DNA from 2 places in the Thalassiella azotivora genome. Region 2 is predicted to be linked to the other one. Evidence: riboswitches for the same ligand, from Rfam matches in the RefSeq annotation. Region 2 holds a riboswitch; the other holds the start of a gene.

Region 1 (4,580 bases), on a different contig from region 2:
GCGAGGTCCGCGGCGTGCGCGGCGATCTTGTAGGCGATGACGCCGGCCTTGACGTCGTCCCGGTTCGGCAGGCCGAGGTGCTCCTTCGGCGTGACGTAGCAGAGCATCGCCGTCCCGTGCCAGGCGATCATCGCGGCGCCGATCGCCGAGGTGATGTGGTCGTAGGCGGGTGCGACGTCCGTGGTGAGCGGGCCGAGCGTGTAGAACGGCGCGCCGTCGCACAGGTCCTGCTGCAGGTCGACGTTCTCCTTGACCAGGTGCATGGGCACGTGGCCGGGGCCCTCGACCATCACCTGGACGTCGTGCTCGCGGGCGACGCGGGTCAGCTCGCCGAGGGTGCGCAGCTCGGAGAGCTGGGCGTCGTCGTTGGCGTCGGCGATGGACCCGGGCCGCAGGCCGTCGCCGAGGGAGAACGTCACGTCGTAGGCGCGCAGGATCTCGCACAGCTCGGCGAACCGCGTGTAGAGGAAGCTCTCCTGCCCGTGCGCGAGCATCCACGCGGCCATGATCGAGCCGCCGCGGGACACGATCCCGGTGCGGCGCCGGGCGGTCAGCGGCACGTACGCCTGCAGGACGCCGGCGTGCACCGTCATGTAGTCGACGCCCTGCTCGCACTGCTCGACCACGGTGTCGCGGTACACCTCCCAGGACAGCTCCTCGGCCTTGCCGCCGACCTTCTCGAGCGCCTGGTAGATCGGGACGGTGCCGACGGGCACGGGGCTGTTGCGGATGACCCACTCGCGGGTGGTGTGGATGTCCTTGCCGGTGGACAGGTCCATCACGGTGTCGGCGCCCCAGCGGGTGGCCCACACCATCTTCTCGACCTCCTCCTCGATGGAGGAGGTGACGGCGGAGTTGCCGATGTTGGCGTTGACCTTCACGAGGAACTCGCGGCCGATGACCATCGGCTCGGACTCGGGGTGGTTGACGTTCGCGGGGATCACGGCGCGGCCGCGGGCGACCTGGTCGCGCACGTGCTCGGGGCTGCAGCCCTCGCGGACGGCGACGAACTCCATCTCCGCGGTGACCTCGCCCCGGCGGGCGTACGCGAGCTGCGTGACGGCGCCGGACCCGTTGCCGCGCAGCAGGTCCCGACCGTCGGTCTGGCCGGTCACCTCGACGTCGCCCCGGTCGCGGACCCACGTCGCGCGCAGCGCCGGCAGGCCGGTGCGCGCGTTCGGGGACGCGTTCGGGTCGGTCCACGGGCCGCTGGTGTCGTACAGGACGACGCTGTCGCCGGTGGTGAGGACGACCTCGCGGGCGGGGACCCGCAGGTCGGGCCGGGCGCTGCCCGGAGGCGGTGCGAGGTAGGTCTTGTGGCTGCCGACGGGACGCGGTACGTCCGTGCCGTCGGTGCCGGGGGTGGTGAGCAGGTCCTGGGTACGCGCAGCCGTCATCGACGGTCCCTCCCTACGCCGGAATGATCCGGATCAGGTTCGAGCGGTCGCCGGCCGTCACAGCCGACCTCTCAGCCCGGTCGTCCGGGCTCCCGCGGTGACGCGCACCACCCTAGTCAGACCGGACGGGTGGCCGAAACCCCCTGCGCCGCGGACGGTTCGTCAGCGCCTGGTGTCGAGCCCGTGGCGACCTGCCGCAGTGACAGCATGGGGCGCATGGACCTCGACGAGCTGTCGCAGCGCTTGGAGCGGCAGGGGTGCGTGGTGCCCGACTGGGGTGTGACGCCCGCCGTGTTCCCCGGCTGCGCCGCCGCCCACCAGCTCGTCCGCCAGTGGTGGCGGGCGATCACTCCTCTGGAGCACCGCCTGTGGGTCGCCTGGTACGCGGGCATCAGACCGGTGGGTCCGGCCGTGCTGTACGACGACTTCCTGGCTGAGGCGAGCGAGCTGTACGACCGCCTGACGTCGTCGGGCGTCGGGCGGTCGTACGGGGACCCGGTGGCGCTGGGCTTCGGCACCTTCCTCCCGCAGCTCGTGGAACGTCGTCCGCGACCGGAGCACTGGGCCGCGGTGCGACCGTGGTTGGAGGACGAGGGGCTGAGCAGCGCTCACCATCCCGAGGACCTGCGGGCATTCTGGGTCACGGTCGCCGCCAGGTCCGGGGCACCGGAAGCCCCACCAGTCATCGCCGAGCTGCTGGTGAGCACGCCGGCGCTCCGGTGGGTCGCCCTGGAGGGACTGGGGCTGTCGCGGTCGCGCGAGCACCGGGCATTGGTGCAGGCGTACGCCCACGACCCCGACGCGGATATCCGCCGAGTCGCCAAGGCCGCGATCCGTCGCCTGACGAGTTGAACGCTCTCCTCGCGAAGCTGGCCTCCGGGTCCGCCATCGGAGGTCGCCTCGCGCGCGCAACCGGGTACTGCCGTGACGAAATGGTCGGTGGCGACGGCCTCGGCTGGGACGATGCGGGCCGAGCGCTAGGCGCGGTCACGTGCGCACCCCGACAGGTGCTGTCCGAGGAGGCTCTGCCGTGGATGAGGTCACCGTCACGGAGGTGGTGCTGCTGGAGGTGCCGTGCTGGGCTCTTGCCGCTGTCGGCGCTGGGGTCGCTGTGGCCGCGCGACGACGCTCGCGTGCGAAGCGCAGGGAACCGTGACCGTCCGCCGACAGGGCACCGCCCGATGACGCGAATCCCCGCTGAGTCCGGCGCCTCCCCCATCCCGGCGCTGCTGTCGGACCAGCCCTGCGGCGGCTGGTGATGCAGGTCGCCCGGCCCTACCTGCTGTGGCGGCTCCTCGCCCCGGCCGTCTACGGGGCGCTCATGGTGCCGATCGTGGGTCTGGCCGTTGCGCCGGCGTACTGGGAGGCCCCCTCGAGTCGTGAGGACCTGGCGGGCGCGTACGCCGCCGTCGTCTTCTTCGGAGCGGTGTTCTCGGCGATCACCGTCGCCCTGTGGCGGGCGAAGCTCACGTGGGACGACGACGGCGTCGGCGTCAGGAACCTGGGTGGGTGGCGTCGCTGGACGTGGCACGACGTCGCGGACGTCGAGGCCACGTACTTCGGCATCTCCATCCGGCTGGTCGGCGGGTGGACGGCGCTGGCCATCGCCGTACAGAAAGCGAACGCGGCGATCGGGGTCGAGACGCGAGCCGACCGGGTCGTTGCGGCCATGCTCGAAAAGCGTGACGCGGCTCTTCGGCGGTCCCGCGCGAAGGGGACTGAGGTGACCCGGTCCAGGGGCGTCCCGCCCACCGGTGGTGACCTGTGAGGTACGTCGAGCTGCGGCTCATCGGCCGGTTGATGCCCGTGGTCCGGGACGTCGTCGAGGAGGAGATCGTCGACCCGACGCGGGACGGGGTCATCGCCCTGAACTACGGCGCGGCGGCCCTGCGCGGTGCAGTGGGGGGCATGTCTGGCATCGTCCTCGCCGTCCTCCTCCTGCTGGACTGGCTCTTCCTGCTGGACTCCTGGGGCACGCCCCTCGACGAGATCGCCATCGCCATCCAGGGCGGGTGCGCGTTGGGTGTCTTCTGGTGCCTCGTCCGGGTCCTCGGCGCTGAGGTGACGCCGACGAGCCGGTGGGCACTCCCGCGCGACCTCGACCTGGTGTGGCAGGCAGCCGGTGCGATCGGCTTGTTCTGGTTGCTGGTGACACGATGGACATGACGCGGTGGTCGTCGCTCCACGTTGTCGCGGTCGTGTTCTCGGCAAGCGTTGTGGTGTGGCCGGGGAAGCCGGCCGGCTCCAGGATCACGGCGGGGATCGTGGTCCTGCTGTTCGCTGCAGACGCGTTGCAGCAGTGGGCCAGGCGGCGTCGGGAAGCCCCCGGCCTCGATGACGGGAAGGACCTCACGTGAAGGCGATGTACCGCGTGGCAGCGAGGAGGAGACGCCGCTTCCCGTCCTGCGACGAGCCGGTGGTCACGTCCGAGTCGGTGCCCCGCCGGAACCGGATGCCCGGTGAACCGTAGGCCGCCCAGAGCCGCAAGGACCGGGAGGGAAGATGAGCCACCTGTGGGCGGGACTCAGGCCGGGGCAGGGTGTCGTGCTCGACACGCGCCTGCGTCGGCAGGGCTTCAACGACGCTCCGGACTCGGCCTTCGTCATGCTGCGGATATCCGTCGGCGAGAGGATCTACGAGCCGCCGATCACTACGGGGTTCACGCGCACCCGGTTCAGGCGCCTGCCGGTGGGTGAGCACCGCCTCGAGGTGCGCCAGTACTGGGTGGACGTCGACGTGCCGGGCGGTCTGCAGGAGCTCGGCTGAGCCTGGACCGATGTCAGCGTCGAGGAGGGACGGTGGACGCGGGTGCGGTGCGTCGGCACCAACCCCAGGCGCCCCGGCACCCTGTTGAACCCGGTAACGGCCCTCGTCGTGCGCTGAGCAAGGTCAGCGGGTGGACGCCGACGGTCAGCCGACCGCCACGCCGAACAGCCACCCCACCGCGTAGGTGACGCCGAGCCCGAGCGCCCCACCGACGACGACCCGCAGGACGGCGCGGCCGACGGGCGCCTCGCCGAGGCGGGCGCTGACCGCTCCGGTGAGGGCGAGGGCGGACAGGACGGCGACGAACGCGACGGGGACCCGGGCGGAGGGTGCGGGCAGCAGGATCGCGAGCAGCGGCAGCAGGCCGCCGAGGGTGAACGCGGCGGCGGACGCCCAGGCGGCGTGCCACGCGTTGGC
Region 2 (4,580 bases):
CTGCTCGCCGGCGTCCGGCCCTGGACGCTGCCCGCGATCGACGACTGACCGGCCCGCGACCGCTCAGCGGGCGGGGTCGGTGACGTCCGCGACCTGCGCGCCGAGCGCGGTGACGACGTCCGCCCCGTCGGCGACGACCGCGACCCCGTGCGCGCCCGCGCCCAGGGACACCTCGCCGCGGGGCACCCGCACGTCCGCGACCACCGGCAACGGCGTGAGCGACCCGAACGGGGTGATGGTGCCCCGCTCGTACCCCGTGACCCGGCGCGCGTCCTCGGCGTCCGGCATCGACAGTCGGTTGACGCCCAGCAGGGCCCGCAGCCTGGGCCAGGCGATCTCCCGGTCACCGGGGACGAGCACCACCAGGTAGTCGTCCGCGGCGCGCCGCACCACGATGGTCTTGAGCACCTGCGACGGCTCGACGCCCCGGACGGCGGCCGCCTCGGCCAGGCTCGACACCCGGCCGTGCCGCACGACGCGGTGGTCGATGCCGCTGGCACGCACCGCGGCCAGCGCCCGGTCCTGCGGGCTCACCCGTGGGAGGTCCTCGCCGGACGCTGCCCCGCCGTCCGCGCGGCCGTCCGTGCCGCCGTCCACTGCGCCGTCCACTGCGCGCGACCTCAGAACAGGGACGACAGCCAGCGCAGCACCGGCATCGCGACCGGTGCGCTCACCGCCAGCATCCCGAGCACGACGAGCACCGCGAGCAGCCTCGCCAGCGGCGAGGGACGGCCCGTCCCCGGTTCGCGCAACGACCTCAGCACGCGCCCAGTGTCACAGACGGCGGGCCGGTGCCGCAGCCACCTCCCGCCGCGTCCCCGGGCGGCGGCAGGTCAGCCGACCTGCTCCAGGCCCTTCGGCAGGTGGCCGGTGCTCTTGCGGTAGTAGTCGGCGGCCTTGCGCGCCGCCAGCATGCGCGCGACGCCGACCAGCGCCCCGGAGAACAGCGCCCAGCCGAGGGCCTCCTTCCAGGAGGTGTCGGGCGACTCGGGGTTGGCCGGCGGTGCGTTGCCGGTGCCCTTCGTCCACGCCAGCGTGATGACCTTCTTCGCCGCGATGCCGGCGAGCACGGCCGAGCCGGTGCCCATGATCGTCCAGACCTTGCTGCTGTCACTGCTCACGCCGGGGCCTCCAGCTCCTCGGGCCGCCGGTCCGGCGGCGACGTCGACTGCGCTGCCTCACGCTCGCGCACGCCGGGGAGCGCGGCAACTCGTCCGAGCCCCGACCCCGGCGGGTGTACCGTGGCCGCAGCGACAGGGGAGCGCCACCAGGGCGCTGAGAGTGCGGGCAGCCGCAGACCCTCGAACCTGATCCGGTTAGCACCGGTGTAGGGAGTCGGGACCTCCCACCGCGCACCCGACCGCGGCGTCCGCCGCGGCCCGGGGCGCGGTGCCCCTCCTGGAGCGCACCGCGCAGGAGGACACACGATGAGCAGCACCCGGGACGACGCGTCGAGCCCCACCACGCAGGACGCACGGACCACCGCCGCCGGTCACGGCCAGCACCCCACGGCCAGCGGGCACCGGCTCCGGCCGCTGTCGCTCGCGCTCGCCGGTGCCGGGCTCGTCGCCGGCGCCGTCACCTGGGCGGTCGGCCTGCCGCAGGAGCCCACGCTGTTCGGCACCCCGCTGGTCGACCTCACCGTCCCCGCGGCGCTGCTGCTCGCCCTCGCCGGGTTGTGGCTCGCCGGCTGGACGTCGACCACCCGGCCCCGCTGGCGGGTGGTCGACGTCGTCGTCGCCAGCGTCCTCGGCGTCGCCGGCGGGTTCCTCTTCGTCGCCTGGAACATCGGCTGGGAGCCGCTGTCGGCCGGGCTCGCCGCGTTCCCGCCGGCCAGCGCGATCGGCGTCGGCGTCTGGCTGCTGCCCGGCGTCCTCGGTGGGCTCGTGATCCGCCGCCCCGGCGCCGCCGTCTACGTCGAGGTGGTCGCCGCCACCGTCAGCGCCCTCGTCGGCAACCAGTGGGGCTTCGCGACGGTCTGGTACGGCCTCCTCGAGGGACTCGGCGCCGAGGTCGTGCTCGCCCTCCTGCTGTACCGCCGGTTCGGGATCTGGGCCGCCGCGGCGGCCGGCGCCGGGGCGGGCGTCGTCGTCGGGCTGCTGGACACCTTCGTCTACTACCCGGAGTTCGAGCCCGTCTACAAGACCGTCTACGTCGCCCTGGCGGTCCTCTCCGGCGTGGTCGTCGCCGGCATCGGCTCGTGGGCCCTGACCCGCGCCCTGGCGGCGACCGGTGCCCTGGCGCCCCTCGCCTCCGGCCGCGACGCCGAACGCGTCTGAGCCGCGCCGTCACGATGACCCACGCCCCGGCGGGAGGACCGTGACCACCCTCAGCCTGCGCGGGTGGGGGTGGCGGCACCACGGCCGCCGGGCGTGGGCGCTGCGCGGCGTCGACCTGGACGTCGGCCCCGGTGAGCGGGTGCTGCTGCTCGGCCCCAGCGGCGCCGGCAAGTCCACCCTCCTCGCCGCCGTCGCCGGGCTGCTCGACCCCGGCCCGGACGGCAGCGGCCAGCAGGAGGGCGAGGTGCTGCTCGACGGCGTCCCCGCCCACCAGGCACGGCTGCGGGCCGTCGAGGAGGCGGTGGGCCGCGCCCGGACCGGCCTCCTCCTGCAGGACCCCGAGGCGCAGACCGTGCTCGCCCGCTGCGGGGACGACGTCGCCTTCGGCCTGGAGAACCACGCGGTCCCCGCCGACCGGATCTGGCCCCGGGTCGACGCCGCGCTCGCCGACGTCGGGCTCGACCTGCCGCGCGACCACCCGACGTCGCGGCTGTCCGGCGGGCAGCGGCAGCGCCTCGCCCTGGCCGGCGTCCTGGCCCTGCGGCCCGACGTCCTGCTCCTCGACGAGCCGACGTCCATGCTCGACCCGGACGCCGGACGCGCGCTCGCGAGGACCGTCCGCGAGCTGCTCGACGGGACGTCGGCCACCTGCGTGCTCGTCGAGCACCGCGTCGCCACCTGGTGGGACGTCGTCGACCGCGTCGTCGTCCTCGAACCCGGCGGCGGCGTCGTGGCCGACGGCGCCCCTGCGGCCGTGCTCCAGCGCGAGGGGGCGCGGCTCGCGGCCCGCGGCGTGTGGGTGCCGGGGCACCTGCCGGGCGGCCCCACCCGGCCGGCCGCGCCGCACGCCGCCGAGCCGCTGCTGACCGCGCGGGGCCTGGAGGTGTCGCGCCGCGGGCTCGAGCGGGCCGTCCTCGGCGGCGTCGACCTCGACGTCCGGGCCGGTCACGCCACCGCCCTCGTCGGCGCGAACGGTGCCGGCAAGTCGACGCTCGCGCTCGCCCTCGGCGGCCTCGCACGTCACACCGCGGGTGACCTCACCGCCTCCGCCGCGCTCCGCGCCGGGGCGCGGCTGGCCGCCGACCCGTCCGGCTGGCGACCTCGGCAGCTCGTCGGGCGGATCGGCTCGGTGTTCCAGGACCCCCGCCACCAGTTCGTCGCCGCCACCGTCGCCGACGAGCTCGCCGTCGGCCCGCTGCGCACCGGCCGGTCCGAGGGCGAGGCCGCCGCCCGGGCCGCCGAGCTGATGGAGCGGCTGCGGCTGGCGCACCTCGCTCGCGCCAACCCGTTCACGCTGTCGGGCGGTGAGCAGCGGCGGCTGTCGGTCGCGACCGCGCTCGCCACCCGGCCGCGGGTGCTGGTCCTCGACGAGCCGACGTTCGGCCAGGACGCGCTGACCTGGGCCGAGCTGGCGGAGCTGCTCGCCGAGCTGCTCGCCGGCGGCTCCGCGGTCGTCGCCGCCACCCACGACGGCGCGCTCGTGCACGCGCTCGCGGACGAGGTCGTGACCGTGGGCGGCGGGCGGGCCGACGTCCGGCAGGTGGCCCGGTGACCGCCGTCGACCTGCTGGCCGGCGCGGCCGACGCCGACCGGGGGGCGCCGCTGGCCCGGGCCAACCCCGTCGCGAAGCTCGCCGTGTCCGTGGTGCTGTCGCTGGCGCTGCTGCTGACGGTGGACGTCGTCACCGCCGGTGTCGCGCTGCTGCTCGAGCTGGTGCTGCTGCCCTGGGCCGGCCTGGGGCCCCGGGCGCTGTGGCGGCGGGCCTGGATCGTCGTCCTGGCCGCAGCGTCCGCCGGGGTCGCCACCACCTGGCTGGGCGTCGACTCCGGTGCGGTGCTGCTCGGCCTGGGGCCGGTCACCGTCACGGAGGGGTCCGCGACCGCCGGCGCCGCGATCGCGCTGCGGGTGCTCGCGATCGGCCTGCCCGGCGTCGTCCTGCTGGCGACCACCGACCCGACCGACCTCGCCGACTCGCTCGCCCAGGTGCTGCGCCTGCCGCACCGGTTCGTCCTGGCCGCCCTGGCGGCGACGCGCCTGTTCGGGGTGCTCGCCGAGGAGTGGCAGCTGCTGTCCCTGGCCCGCCGGGCCCGAGGGATCGGCGACGACGGTCCGGTGGGACGGCTGAGGACCACCGCGGGGCAGACCTTCGCGCTGCTCGTGCTCGCCGTCCGGCGCGCCACCACGCTGGCGACGGCGATGGAGGCGCGCGGGTTCGGGGCGTCCACGGAGCGGACCTGGGCGCGCCGCAGCCGGTTCACCGGCCACGACGTGCTCGTCGTCCTCGGTGGGATCGCGGTCGCG

The links. Region 2 has a riboswitch for thiamine pyrophosphate ahead of ACYVQV_RS11865 (ECF transporter S component). Riboswitches for the same ligand answer to the same signal wherever they lie in the genome.
Region 1: another riboswitch for thiamine pyrophosphate. It lies ahead of thiC (phosphomethylpyrimidine synthase ThiC); the one in region 2 lies ahead of ACYVQV_RS11865 (ECF transporter S component).

Annotation. Positions count from the first base shown of each region.
Region 1 is NZ_BAAGTX010000029.1:30,732-35,311, forward strand. Features, by position in the region: gene thiC (phosphomethylpyrimidine synthase ThiC) at 1-1,397, opposite strand, end outside; TPP riboswitch at 1,391-1,503, opposite strand; gene ACYVQV_RS17045 (HEAT repeat domain-containing protein) at 1,614-2,249, shown strand; gene ACYVQV_RS17050 (hypothetical protein) at 2,656-3,165, shown strand; gene ACYVQV_RS17055 (hypothetical protein) at 3,162-3,563, shown strand; gene ACYVQV_RS17060 (hypothetical protein) at 3,900-4,163, shown strand; gene ACYVQV_RS17065 (VIT1/CCC1 transporter family protein) at 4,308-4,580, opposite strand, start outside.
Region 2 is NZ_BAAGTX010000015.1:63,582-68,161, reverse strand. Features, by position in the region: gene ACYVQV_RS11885 (multidrug effflux MFS transporter) at 1-48, shown strand, start outside; gene ACYVQV_RS11880 (aminoacyl-tRNA deacylase) at 64-534, opposite strand; gene ACYVQV_RS11875 (hypothetical protein) at 621-764, opposite strand; gene ACYVQV_RS11870 (DUF4235 domain-containing protein) at 834-1,121, opposite strand; TPP riboswitch at 1,246-1,351, shown strand; gene ACYVQV_RS11865 (ECF transporter S component) at 1,428-2,279, shown strand; gene ACYVQV_RS11860 (ABC transporter ATP-binding protein) at 2,320-3,831, shown strand; gene ACYVQV_RS11855 (energy-coupling factor transporter transmembrane component T family protein) at 3,828-4,580, shown strand, end outside.